3 regions of the Actinomadura sp. 6N118 genome follow, and region 2 is predicted to be linked to each of the others. Evidence: riboswitches for the same ligand, from Rfam matches in the RefSeq annotation. Region 2 holds a riboswitch; each other region holds the start of a gene.
The links. Region 2 has a riboswitch for thiamine pyrophosphate ahead of ACH34W_RS22825 (purine-cytosine permease family protein). Riboswitches for the same ligand answer to the same signal wherever they lie in the genome.
Positions count from the first base shown of each region.

Region 1: it holds a riboswitch for thiamine pyrophosphate, as region 2 does, so the genes downstream of both, thiC (phosphomethylpyrimidine synthase ThiC) here and ACH34W_RS22825 (purine-cytosine permease family protein) in region 2, are expected to answer to the same signal.
Region 3: it holds a riboswitch for thiamine pyrophosphate, as region 2 does, so the genes downstream of both, thiO (glycine oxidase ThiO) here and ACH34W_RS22825 (purine-cytosine permease family protein) in region 2, are expected to answer to the same signal.

Region 1 covers NZ_JBIRAZ010000013.1:206,612-209,879, forward strand. Annotated here, with positions in the region: gene thiC (phosphomethylpyrimidine synthase ThiC) at 1-1,695, opposite strand, end outside; TPP riboswitch at 1,691-1,804, opposite strand; gene ACH34W_RS31560 (sensor histidine kinase) at 1,918-3,141, shown strand; gene ACH34W_RS31565 (adenosine deaminase) at 3,110-3,268, opposite strand, start outside.
Region 2 covers NZ_JBIRAZ010000008.1:289,752-293,019, reverse strand. Annotated here, with positions in the region: gene ACH34W_RS22840 (Fpg/Nei family DNA glycosylase) at 1-203, shown strand, start outside; gene ACH34W_RS22835 (SSI family serine proteinase inhibitor) at 345-758, opposite strand; gene ACH34W_RS22830 (rhodanese-like domain-containing protein) at 862-1,194, shown strand; TPP riboswitch at 1,221-1,367, shown strand; gene ACH34W_RS22825 (purine-cytosine permease family protein) at 1,362-2,888, shown strand; gene ACH34W_RS22820 (PAS domain S-box protein) at 3,004-3,268, shown strand, end outside.
Region 3 covers NZ_JBIRAZ010000002.1:502,669-505,936, forward strand. Annotated here, with positions in the region: gene ACH34W_RS06160 (thiazole synthase) at 1-112, opposite strand, end outside; gene thiS (sulfur carrier protein ThiS) at 114-314, opposite strand; gene thiO (glycine oxidase ThiO) at 311-1,435, opposite strand; TPP riboswitch at 1,425-1,562, opposite strand; gene ACH34W_RS06175 (NAD(P)/FAD-dependent oxidoreductase) at 1,645-2,832, shown strand; gene ACH34W_RS06180 (Rv2175c family DNA-binding protein) at 2,879-3,253, shown strand.

The DNA of each region.
Region 1 (3,268 bases), on a different contig from region 2:
GCCGGCGGCCTGGAACTCCGCGGCCTTCGCCCGCATGCCCGCGGCCAGCGCCTCGGACTCGCCGAGGCCCTGCTCGCCCGCGTACCGGCGCACATCCTGCGTGATCTTCATCGAGCAGAAGTGCGGGCCGCACATCGAGCAGAAGTGCGCGGTCTTGGCCGGAGCGGCGGGCAGCGTCTCGTCATGGAACGACCGTGCGGTGTCCGGGTCCAGCGAGAGGTCGAACTGGTCCTCCCAGCGGAACTCGAACCGGGCGTCCGACAACGCGTCGTCCCATGCCTGCGCGCCCGGATGGCCCTTGGCCAGGTCGGCCGCGTGCGCCGCGATCTTGTAGGCGATCACGCCCGCCTTGACGTCGTCGCGGTCCGGCAGGCCCAAGTGCTCCTTGGGCGTGACGTAGCAGAGCATCGCGGTGCCGTACCAGCCGATCATCGCGGCGCCGATGGCCGAGGTGATGTGGTCGTAGCCGGGCGCGATGTCGGTGGTCAGCGGGCCGAGCGTGTAGAACGGGGCCTCGTCGCACCACTCCTGCTGGCGGTCGACGTTCTCCTTGATCTTGTGCATCGGGATGTGGCCCGGGCCCTCGTTCATGACCTGGTTGTCGTACTCGGCCGCGATCTTGGTCAGCTCGCCCTGCGTGCGCAGCTCGGCGAACTGCGCCTCGTCGTTGGCGTCGTAGATGGAGCCGGGGCGCAGCCCGTCGCCGAGCGACCAGGTGATGTCGTACGCGGCGAAGATCTCGCAGAGCTCCCGGAAATTGCCGTAGAGGAAGTTCTCCTCGTGGTGGGCCAGGCACCAGGCCGCCATGATCGACCCGCCCCGCGACACGATGCCGGTCTTGCGGCGCGCCGTCATCGGCACGTACGAGAGCAGCACCCCGGCGTGGATCGTCATGTAGTCGACGCCCTGCTCGGCCTGCTCGATCACGGTGTCGCGGAACACCTCGAAGCTCAGCGCCGCCGCGTCGCCGCCGGCCTTCTCCAGAGCCTGGTAGAGCGGCACCGTGCCGACCGGGACGGGCGAGTTGCGCAGGATCCACTCCCGCGTGGTGTGGATGTCGCGGCCCGTCGAGAGATCCATGATGGTGTCGGCGCCCCAGCGGGTCGCCCACGTCATCTTCTCCACCTCGTCCTCGATGGACGACGCGACCGCCGAGTTGCCGATGTTGGCGTTGACCTTCACCAGGAAGTTCTTCCCGATGATCATCGGCTCGATCTCGGGGTGGTTGATGTTGGCGGGCAGCACGGCCCGGCCCGCCGCGAGCTCGTCCCGGACGAACTCCGGCGCGACGCCCTCGCGCAGCGCCACGTACTCCATCTCGGGGGTGATCTCCCCGCGCCGCGCGTACGCGCGTTGCGTCACCGGCGCTCCCGTCCCCTTGCGCGGCCTGCGCGCCGGGAAGGCCGCCTGGTCCCGCAAGGGATCTGTGGACTTGCGGCCGTCGTCCTCGGGGCGGGGGCCACGGCCTTCGTACTCGGCGGTGTCGCCGCGCTCGGCGATCCACTCGGCGCGAAGCGCGGGCAGGCCACGCCGCACGTCCGTCTCGTACGCGGCATCGGTGTACGGCCCGGAGGTGTCGTACAGCACCACGGTGTCGCCGTTGGTCAGCGGCACCTCGCGCATGGGCACCCGCAGGTCCGGGCGCGATCCCTGGAGATACGTCTTGCGGGCACGTGAAACAGCGGTGTCGTTCATGACGACTCGATCTCTCCCTACGCCGGCATTACCCGGTCAGGTTCCAGCGGTCAGCGGCCGTCTCAGCCGCTATCTCAGCCCGGTTCGCCGGGCCCCCGCGATCTGTCGTGCCCGACGTTAACCCGCCGTCCCCCCGTTGCCGCAACCACCGCCAGTGATGTATGGCCTGATCCGAACGGACCCGGCGGGATGCCGTGGGGAAGTTCCGTTACGGTATGGAACGTGGTGATCGTGCGCCGGTTGCGGCCGGAGGTGGTGGACGGCCTGATCGCGGCCGTTCTGGCGGGAGGCGCGCTCGCGGCGACGCTGAAGTGGCCTCAGGATCGGCCCTTGGACGCCGGGGGAGTGCTGCTGCTGATCGCCCTCCACGTGCCGCTGGTGTGGCGGCGGAGATGGCCGGGGGCGGTGCTGCTCGCCTTCACCGCGCTCGTGCTGCCCTTCCACGTGATCGGCTACCAGCATCACGCGATCGTGCCCGCCGAGGTGCTCGCGCTGGTCACCTACGCCTTTCTGGGCCGCAGGGTCAGGGCGGTCCTCACGACGGTGTGCGTGATCCTGACGATCTGCGCGGTCACGTTCGCGATGCGCGCGGGCGGGCGCAGCTTCCTGGAGCAGATCGGCGCGCTGGAAGCGATCCTCGCCGTGATCATCGGGATCCAGGCATGGCGGGTACAACGGTCACGGATGGCGGCGATCCTCGAACGGGCGGAGACCGCCGAGCGCACCCGTGAGGACGAGGCGCTGCGGCGCGTCGCCGAGGAACGCCTGCGCATCGCCCGCGACCTGCACGACCTGCTCGCACACACCATCACCGTGATCGGCGTGCAGGCCGGGGCGGCGGCGCACCAGGTGGCGGGCGACCGGCCACTGGACCGGGCGGAGCTGGCCGGGACGCTCAACTCCATCGCCGCGACCTGCCGGGACGCGCGCACGGAGGTGCGCGCCACGCTCCAGATCCTGCGGCGGGCCGACGCACCCGGGGTGCCGGGCGAGCTGGCGGCCGGGCTGGACGGCCTCGGCGAGCTCGTGAACGCGGCACGGGCCGCGGGCCTCGACGCCTGCCTGGTGGACGTGGGTGAAGGAGAGCCCGCCCCCGAGGTCGGGATCGTCGCGCACCGGATCGTGCAGGAGGCCCTGACCAACGTCATCAAGCACGCCGGGGCCCGCACGGTCGAGGTCCGCCTCGTCCGGGGGGAGGCCGAACTCCAGCTGACGGTGAACGATGACGGCCGCGGGCCGGGCGAGAGCGCCGGGGAAGGGGCCAGGGAGGGAGCCAGTGAGGGATTCGGCATCGTCGGCATGACCGAGCGGGCCCGCAGCGTCGGCGGGACGGTCGAGACCGGCCGTGGGCAGGACGGCGGCTTCGCCGTCACCGCCACCCTGCCGATGACCCCGCCGGACACCAACGAGCCCGTCACATCCAGCGGTACCTCTCGACTTCCTTGAGGTAGGCCCTGCGCTCCTCGTCGGACAGGAAGGCCGCCTCGAACGAGTTGGCCGCCAGCTGCCGGAGCTCCTCCAGGCCGATCATGAGCATGGGCTCGGCCTCCAGCGCGTCGTAGACGTCACCCAC
Region 2 (3,268 bases):
CCCGCGGCCTGGAGGCACAGGATCTCAAGGGTGAGAAGAAGACCGGCCTGCGCGTGCACGGCCGTACGGGCGCGAAATGCCCTGTCTGCGGCGACACGATCCGGGAGGTCTCGTTCGCCGACTCCTCGCTGCAGTACTGCCCCACTTGCCAGACGGGCGGCAAACCCCTCGCCGACCGCCGCATGTCGCGGCTCCTCAAGTAGCCCCCCAGGGCAGGCAGCCCCAGGGCAGGTAGCCCCTAGGTCATGTAGTCCCCAGGTCGGGTCCAGGGATGGCGACGGGCCCCGGTCGCGCGCCGACCGGGGCCCGTCTCGAGCTGACAGAGTCCGAACGGGGTGGACTCGTCAGCCGTTCTTGGGAACGCCGCCGAAGAGCGGGGCGAGCTTCTCCCAGCGGGAGAGCTCACAACCGTCAGTGCGGGTGAACTTGGCGTCTACAGGCTTACCTTGCCATGTTCCCTTCACGGTGGCGATCTCGGGGCCACCAAAGATCTTCGTGCACATCTGGCCGGCGGGCGGGGGTTGGAAGGGATCCTTGGCCTTGGCGACGGCCGTGCAGGCTTGTCCCGCCTTGGGGTGATCACCTCCAGCGGGGTCGCAGGACAGCGTCCAGGTCTTGGCGGCGGCCTTGGCGGAGGCCTTCACCTGGACGGTCAGTGTGTCCTTGGGGGTGCCGGAGGAGCCCGAGGGCGAGACGGACGTCGTGGACGAGGATTCACCGGGGCTGCTCGTGGCCTTGTCTGAGCCGCAGGCCGCCATTGAGATGACCATGGCTAGGCCGGGCGTCGTGAAAAGGAGCGTCCGATACCGCATGGGTGATTCGACGCGGGTGGGTCTCGCGCGGTTCCATGGAGGCGTGATGATTTTCGGGGATGACGTCCCGGCCGTGGACGCGGCCGACGTACCGGAGGGCGCATACCTTCTCGATGTCCGTGAGCAGTACGAATGGGACGCCGGGCATGCGCCGGGGGCAGCGCACATTTCGATGGCCGAACTGAGTGACCGCGCCGGGGAGATTCCCCGCGACCAGGACGTGTACGTGATCTGCCGGTCCGGGATGCGGTCCGCGCAGGTGACCGTCGCGCTCAATCAGGCGGGCTGGCTGGCGAAGAACGTCGACGGGGGCATGAAGCGCTGGGCCGAGGCCGGGCGCCCGATGGAGGGCGGCGCGGACGGGCCGCCGCACGTGGCCTGATGTACGATTCGTCCCGTTCTATTCCAGTACCCCACCGCGGGAGCTCGGGCCGACCGGGCTGAGAGGGCGACACGTCCGTTCCGAACGGGCAGTTCCCAAAAGGGCACAGGCGTCACCGACCGCATGAACCTGTCCGGGTAATGCCGGCGTAGGGAGTGTGTGTCCCGATGACGTCTGTCGTAAAAGAACGCCCTCGTAACGAGGTTCCGTACACCCTCGACGAGCCCGCGCCCAAGGTCCTCAGCTTCTGGGACCAAGGTGCCTTCTGGGCCAACCTCGGGGTCAGCCTGTTCGCCTTCTCCGGCGCTTACACCGTGCTGGCCCCCGGGGCGGACGGCAAGCCGACGCTGTCCATCATGGCGGGCATCGTCGCGATGATCGTCGGCACCGCGATCGGCGGGCTGATGCTGGGCCTGTCCGCGGCGCCCGGCGCGATCACCGGCCAGCCGGCGATGGTGCTCCTGCGCGGGCTGTTCGGTGCGCGGCTGTCGTACGTGCCGACCGCGCTCAACATCGCCCAGCTCATCGGCTGGGGCACGTTCGAGCTGATCGTCATCGCCGACGCGGCGCGGGCGCTGTGGGACGGGGTGCCGCGCTGGACGTACGTGATCGCGGCAGGTGTGCTCACGACGGTCCTGACGATCTGGCCGCTCGGCTCGGTCCGGATGTTGCGCCGGTACGTGACCGCCGCGGTGATGATCGCGCTGGTGTACTTCTACGTCCAGCTGGTGCGGGAGCCGCTGCCCGATCTGACCGAGGGGTCATGGGGCGGGTTCTGGATCGGCGCCGACGCGGCGCTGGCCGTCTCGATCTCGTGGGTACCGGTGGCGGCCGACTACACCCGGCACGCGCGCACCGCCCGCGGCGCGTTCGGCGCGGCGGCCGTCGGCTACTCGGCGACCCAGATCATCGCCTACATCCTCGGCCTGCTGGCGCTGGCCCTGGTCGCGGGCGACTCCACCAAGGTCTTCGACCCGTTCCTGGGCGTGACGCTGGGCGTGCTCTTCTTCGCGGTCTTCGTGCTGCGCGAGGCCGACCAGTCGTTCGCCAATGTCTACTCCACCGCCGTCTCGATCCAGAACCTGGTGCCCCGCGCCGACCGGCGCGTCCTGTCGATCGCGCTCGGCGCGCTGATCACCGGCCTGGCCCTGCTGCTGAACATCGGCGACTATGCCAGCTTCCTGTCCCTGATCGGCTCGGTGTTCGTGCCCATGCTCGGCGTGCTGGCGGTGGACTTTTTCCTGGGTCAGGGCAGGCGTTCATGGGCGAAGCCCACCTGGTCGCCGCGCGGGGGGCGTGGGGAGTCGTCTCCTCTCAAGGAGCAGAGCCGGCGTTCAGGGGCGAAGACCTCTTCCTCGGCGGGCGGGGGGCGTGGGGGGTCGTCCTCCCGCGAAGAGCAGGGCCGGTGGGACACGTCGGTCTCGGCGCCGTCTCGCTGGGGGATGATCGGTGCCTGGGCGGTCGGGTTCGTCACGTACCAGCTGATCAATCCGGGCACGGTGAGCTGGTGGGCGGGCTTCTGGCACGACGTGCAGGAGGCGATCGGCTTCAGCACGCAGAGCTGGATGAGCGCCTCGCTGCTGTCGTTCCTGGTCGCCGGTCTGGCCGCGTTCCTGATCGGGCGGGTCGCGCGGGGCGGGGGCGGCCGGGCGGCCGGGCGTTCCGAAGGCAAGATCGACTCTTCGGCCGCCTGAACGGGTGGCGGACGCGCTGGACGACGAAGGTTTGCGGGCAAAGTCCCCGTCAGGTGGAAACGTTTCGGCGGTGGTTGTCCGGCGCCAGTGCAAGATCCGGTGGCACGATACAGACGTGCAGCTTTCGGTCCACGATCCGATCCTCCGTGCGGTCATCGAGTGCGCGGCCGATGCGATCGTGGCCGTGGACCACTCGTTCCGGGTCACGGTGTGGAACCCGGCCGCCGAGCGGATGTTCGGCTGGCGAGCCCAAGAGGTGCTCGGCAAGGTGCCGCCGATCGTGCCGGACGAGCTCAAGGCCGAGCACAACGCCGTCCAGGAACGGCTGCTGACGCGGCGGGCGGGTGAGGGCGACAGCGGCCAGATCTCGATCGCCACCC
Region 3 (3,268 bases), on a different contig from region 2:
CCCGGAGCACGTGCATGCTCGGCGCCCCGCCGGTCCCCATGATCAGGCGGGAGCCGAACTCCGCGCCCCCGATGACCAACCGGTCGCTCTCGTTCACTGCGGTTCCGCTCATGTCAACCTCCCTGCACGGCGGTCAGCACCTCAAGCCGATCCGCGTCCCGTACCGTCGTCGCGTCCCACTCGGACCGGCGGACGACCTCGTCGTTGAGCGCCGCGGCCACCCCGGACGCGGCCGTGGTGACGGTGGCGACCACCTCGGCGACGCTTGCGCCCTCCGGCAGCTCGCGCGCCTCGCCGTTGACGATGACCTTCACGATGGGACCACCTCGAAACGATCCGGAGTGAACGGCGTGCCGACGTCCGGCACCGTGCCGTCCAGCAGCACTTCGGTGAGGATGTCGGCGCTGACCGGGGTGAGCAGGATTCCGTTGCGGAAGTGACCGGTGCCGACGAAGAAGCCGGGCAGCGCGGTCGGGCCCATCACCGGGGCGTTGTCCGGCGAGCCGGGCCGCAGGCCGGCGGTGACCTCGGCGAACTCCAGCTCGGTGATGCCGGGCAGCAGCTCGCGGGCGTCGCGGAGCAGCTCCCACAGGCCGCCGGCGGTGACGCGGGTGTCGAAGCCCATCTCCTCCTGGGTGGCGCCGATCACGATCTCCCCGTCCGCGCGCGGCACGAGGTAGATCGACGAGCCCTTGACCAGGCCGCGGGTGGAACGCCGCAGGAACGGCACGCGGGTGCGGAGCCGGATCACCTGCCCCTTGACCGGCCGTACGGCTGGAACGATCCCGGCGGGCAGGCCCTCGATGTCGCCCGACCACGGCCCGGCGGCCAGCAGCACCTTGGCGGCCCGGACCTCCGAGCCGTCCTCCAGGCGCACGCCTACGGCCGTGTCGTTCTCGACGAGGACACTGGTGGCGCGCTGCCGTACGAGCCGTACGCCCAGCTTCTCGCCTGCGGCGCGCAGGGCCGGAGTGAGACGCCGCGGGTCGATCGAGCCGTCTGCGGGCGCCAGCAGCCCGCCGCGCACGCCCGGCGCGAGCATCGGCTCGGCCTTGCGGCACTCGCGGCCGGTGAGCGCTTCGATGGGGATGCCGAGCGACTCCTGGAAACGCCGCAGATCGTCGAGGTAGCCGAGATCGTCGGAGTCGAAGGCCACCTCGAGGATGCCGTCGGTGCGATAGCCGGTGTCGTGGCCCGTCTGCTCCTCCAGTTCGGCGACGAACGCCGCGTACCGTTCCCTGGAGGCCAGCCCGAGGCGCAGCAGCGGTTCCTCGCCGTAGGTGAGCTCGCTGACGGGTGTCAGCATCCCGGCGGCGACGGAGGAGGATCCGCTCGCCGGGTCGGGGTCGACCAGGGTGACGGCGGCGCCGCGGGCGGCGGCACGCCACGCGGTGGCCAGGCCGATGACCCCGGCACCAATGATCACAACATCCATTCGCGCTCCCTTCGCCGGCATGATCCGGATCAGGTCCTGGCGGTCGGCGGCCCATGCGGCCGGTGTCTCGCCACCGGCCTCAGCCACCCTCTCAGCCCGGTCGAACCGGACTCCCGCGATCCCTTCCAGGGTACGTCTTCCTGCATGTACGCATATGTCTGGACACCCGTCCATTTGCCCTCGTGGTGCGCCGACTAAGGTTTGCCTTCATGGACAGGGTGATCGTCGCAGGCGGCGGGCTGGCAGGCGTTCGGGCCGTGGAGGCCCTGCGGAGCAAGGGGTACGAGGGCGAGCTGACCCTCATCTCAGCCGAACGGCACAAGCCGTACGACCGGCCTCCACTGTCGAAGGCCGTCCTCGCCGGGGACGTCGACGACACCACCGTCGACGCCGACTGGGACGGGCTCCGCTGCGAGTTGCTGCTCGGCGAGCGGGCCACGGCGCTGCGGCTGGACGCCGGACGCGGCGGGACCGTGGAGACCACCGCGGGCGACCTGCCGTTCGACGGGCTCGTCATCGCCACCGGCGCGACCCCGATCACCTTGCCCGGCGACGGACCCCAGCATGTGCTGCGCACCCTCGACGACTCCCGCCGCCTGCGCGCCGGACTGACCCCGGGCGCCCGCGTCGTCATCGTCGGTGCGGGCTGGATCGGCGCCGAGGTCGCGACCACCGCCGCGAAGAAGGGCTGCGAGGTCACCGTGGTAGAGGCCGCGGACACGCCGCTGGCGAACGCGGTCGGCCCGGAGGTGGGCGGCCTGACCGCGCGCTGGTACGCCGAGGCGGGGATCGACCTCCGCACCGGCGTCAAGGTGGCGGCCATCGAGCACGGAGGGCTCCTCCTGGCCGACGGCGATCATGTGGCGGCCGACGAGGTCGTCGTGGGCGTCGGCGTCCGGCCCGAGGTGGGCTGGCTGGCGGGTTCCGGGCTGGAGATCGAGGGCGGGGTCGTCACGGACGCGTCCCTGCGCACCGCCCGTCCCGAGATCGTCGCGGTCGGCGACTGTGCCGCCTGGTGGTCGCGACGGTACGGCCGGAGACTGCTCGTCGAGCACTGGGACACGGCCCTCAACGCCCCCGAAGTCGCCGCCGCGAGCTTGCTCGGGCAGGAGGCGGGCTACGACGCGGCGCCGTACTTCTGGTCTGAGCAGTTCGGCAAGATGGTGCAGTACGCGGGGTACCACCCGGTGGCCGAACGCATGGTCTTCCGAGGTGATCCGGCGGCGGACAAGTGGGCCGTGTGCTGGCTCACCGGCGACCGCCTGGACGCGATCCTGACCGTGGACAGGCCGCGTGACCTGGTACAGGCCCGGCGGATCATCGCGGCCGGGACGCCGGTCGACTCCGGGGCCGTCGCCGACCCCGACGTGCCCGTTCGCCAGGCGGTGAAAGTCTGATGGTTTGACGGATCGGCGTGCGTGGTAGGCAGGTGGCGTGACGCAGATGCACGCAACCGTCGACAACGCTCTCGATCCCCAGACCGATGCCCTCGTGGGCGAGTGGCTCACCCTCGTGGAGGCGACCGATCGCCTCGGCATCAAGGTCAACCGCACCAAGCAGCTCCTCAGCGAACGCAGGCTCCTGGCCGTGAGGCGGGAGGGGAGCCCTGCGATCCCCGCGGCGTTCATCAAGGACGGCCAGGTCATCAAGGGTCTGTCCGGCACGCTGACGTTGCTCTCCGACGCCGGCTTCGACGACGTGGCGACGCTGCGGTGGTTGTTCACCGCGGACGACACGCTGCCGGGCACCCCGGTCGAGGCGCTCAGCGAGAACCGGGGCACCGAGGTGCGCAGACGCGCTCAGGCGCTCGCGTTCTGACGGGCTCTGGCGAGG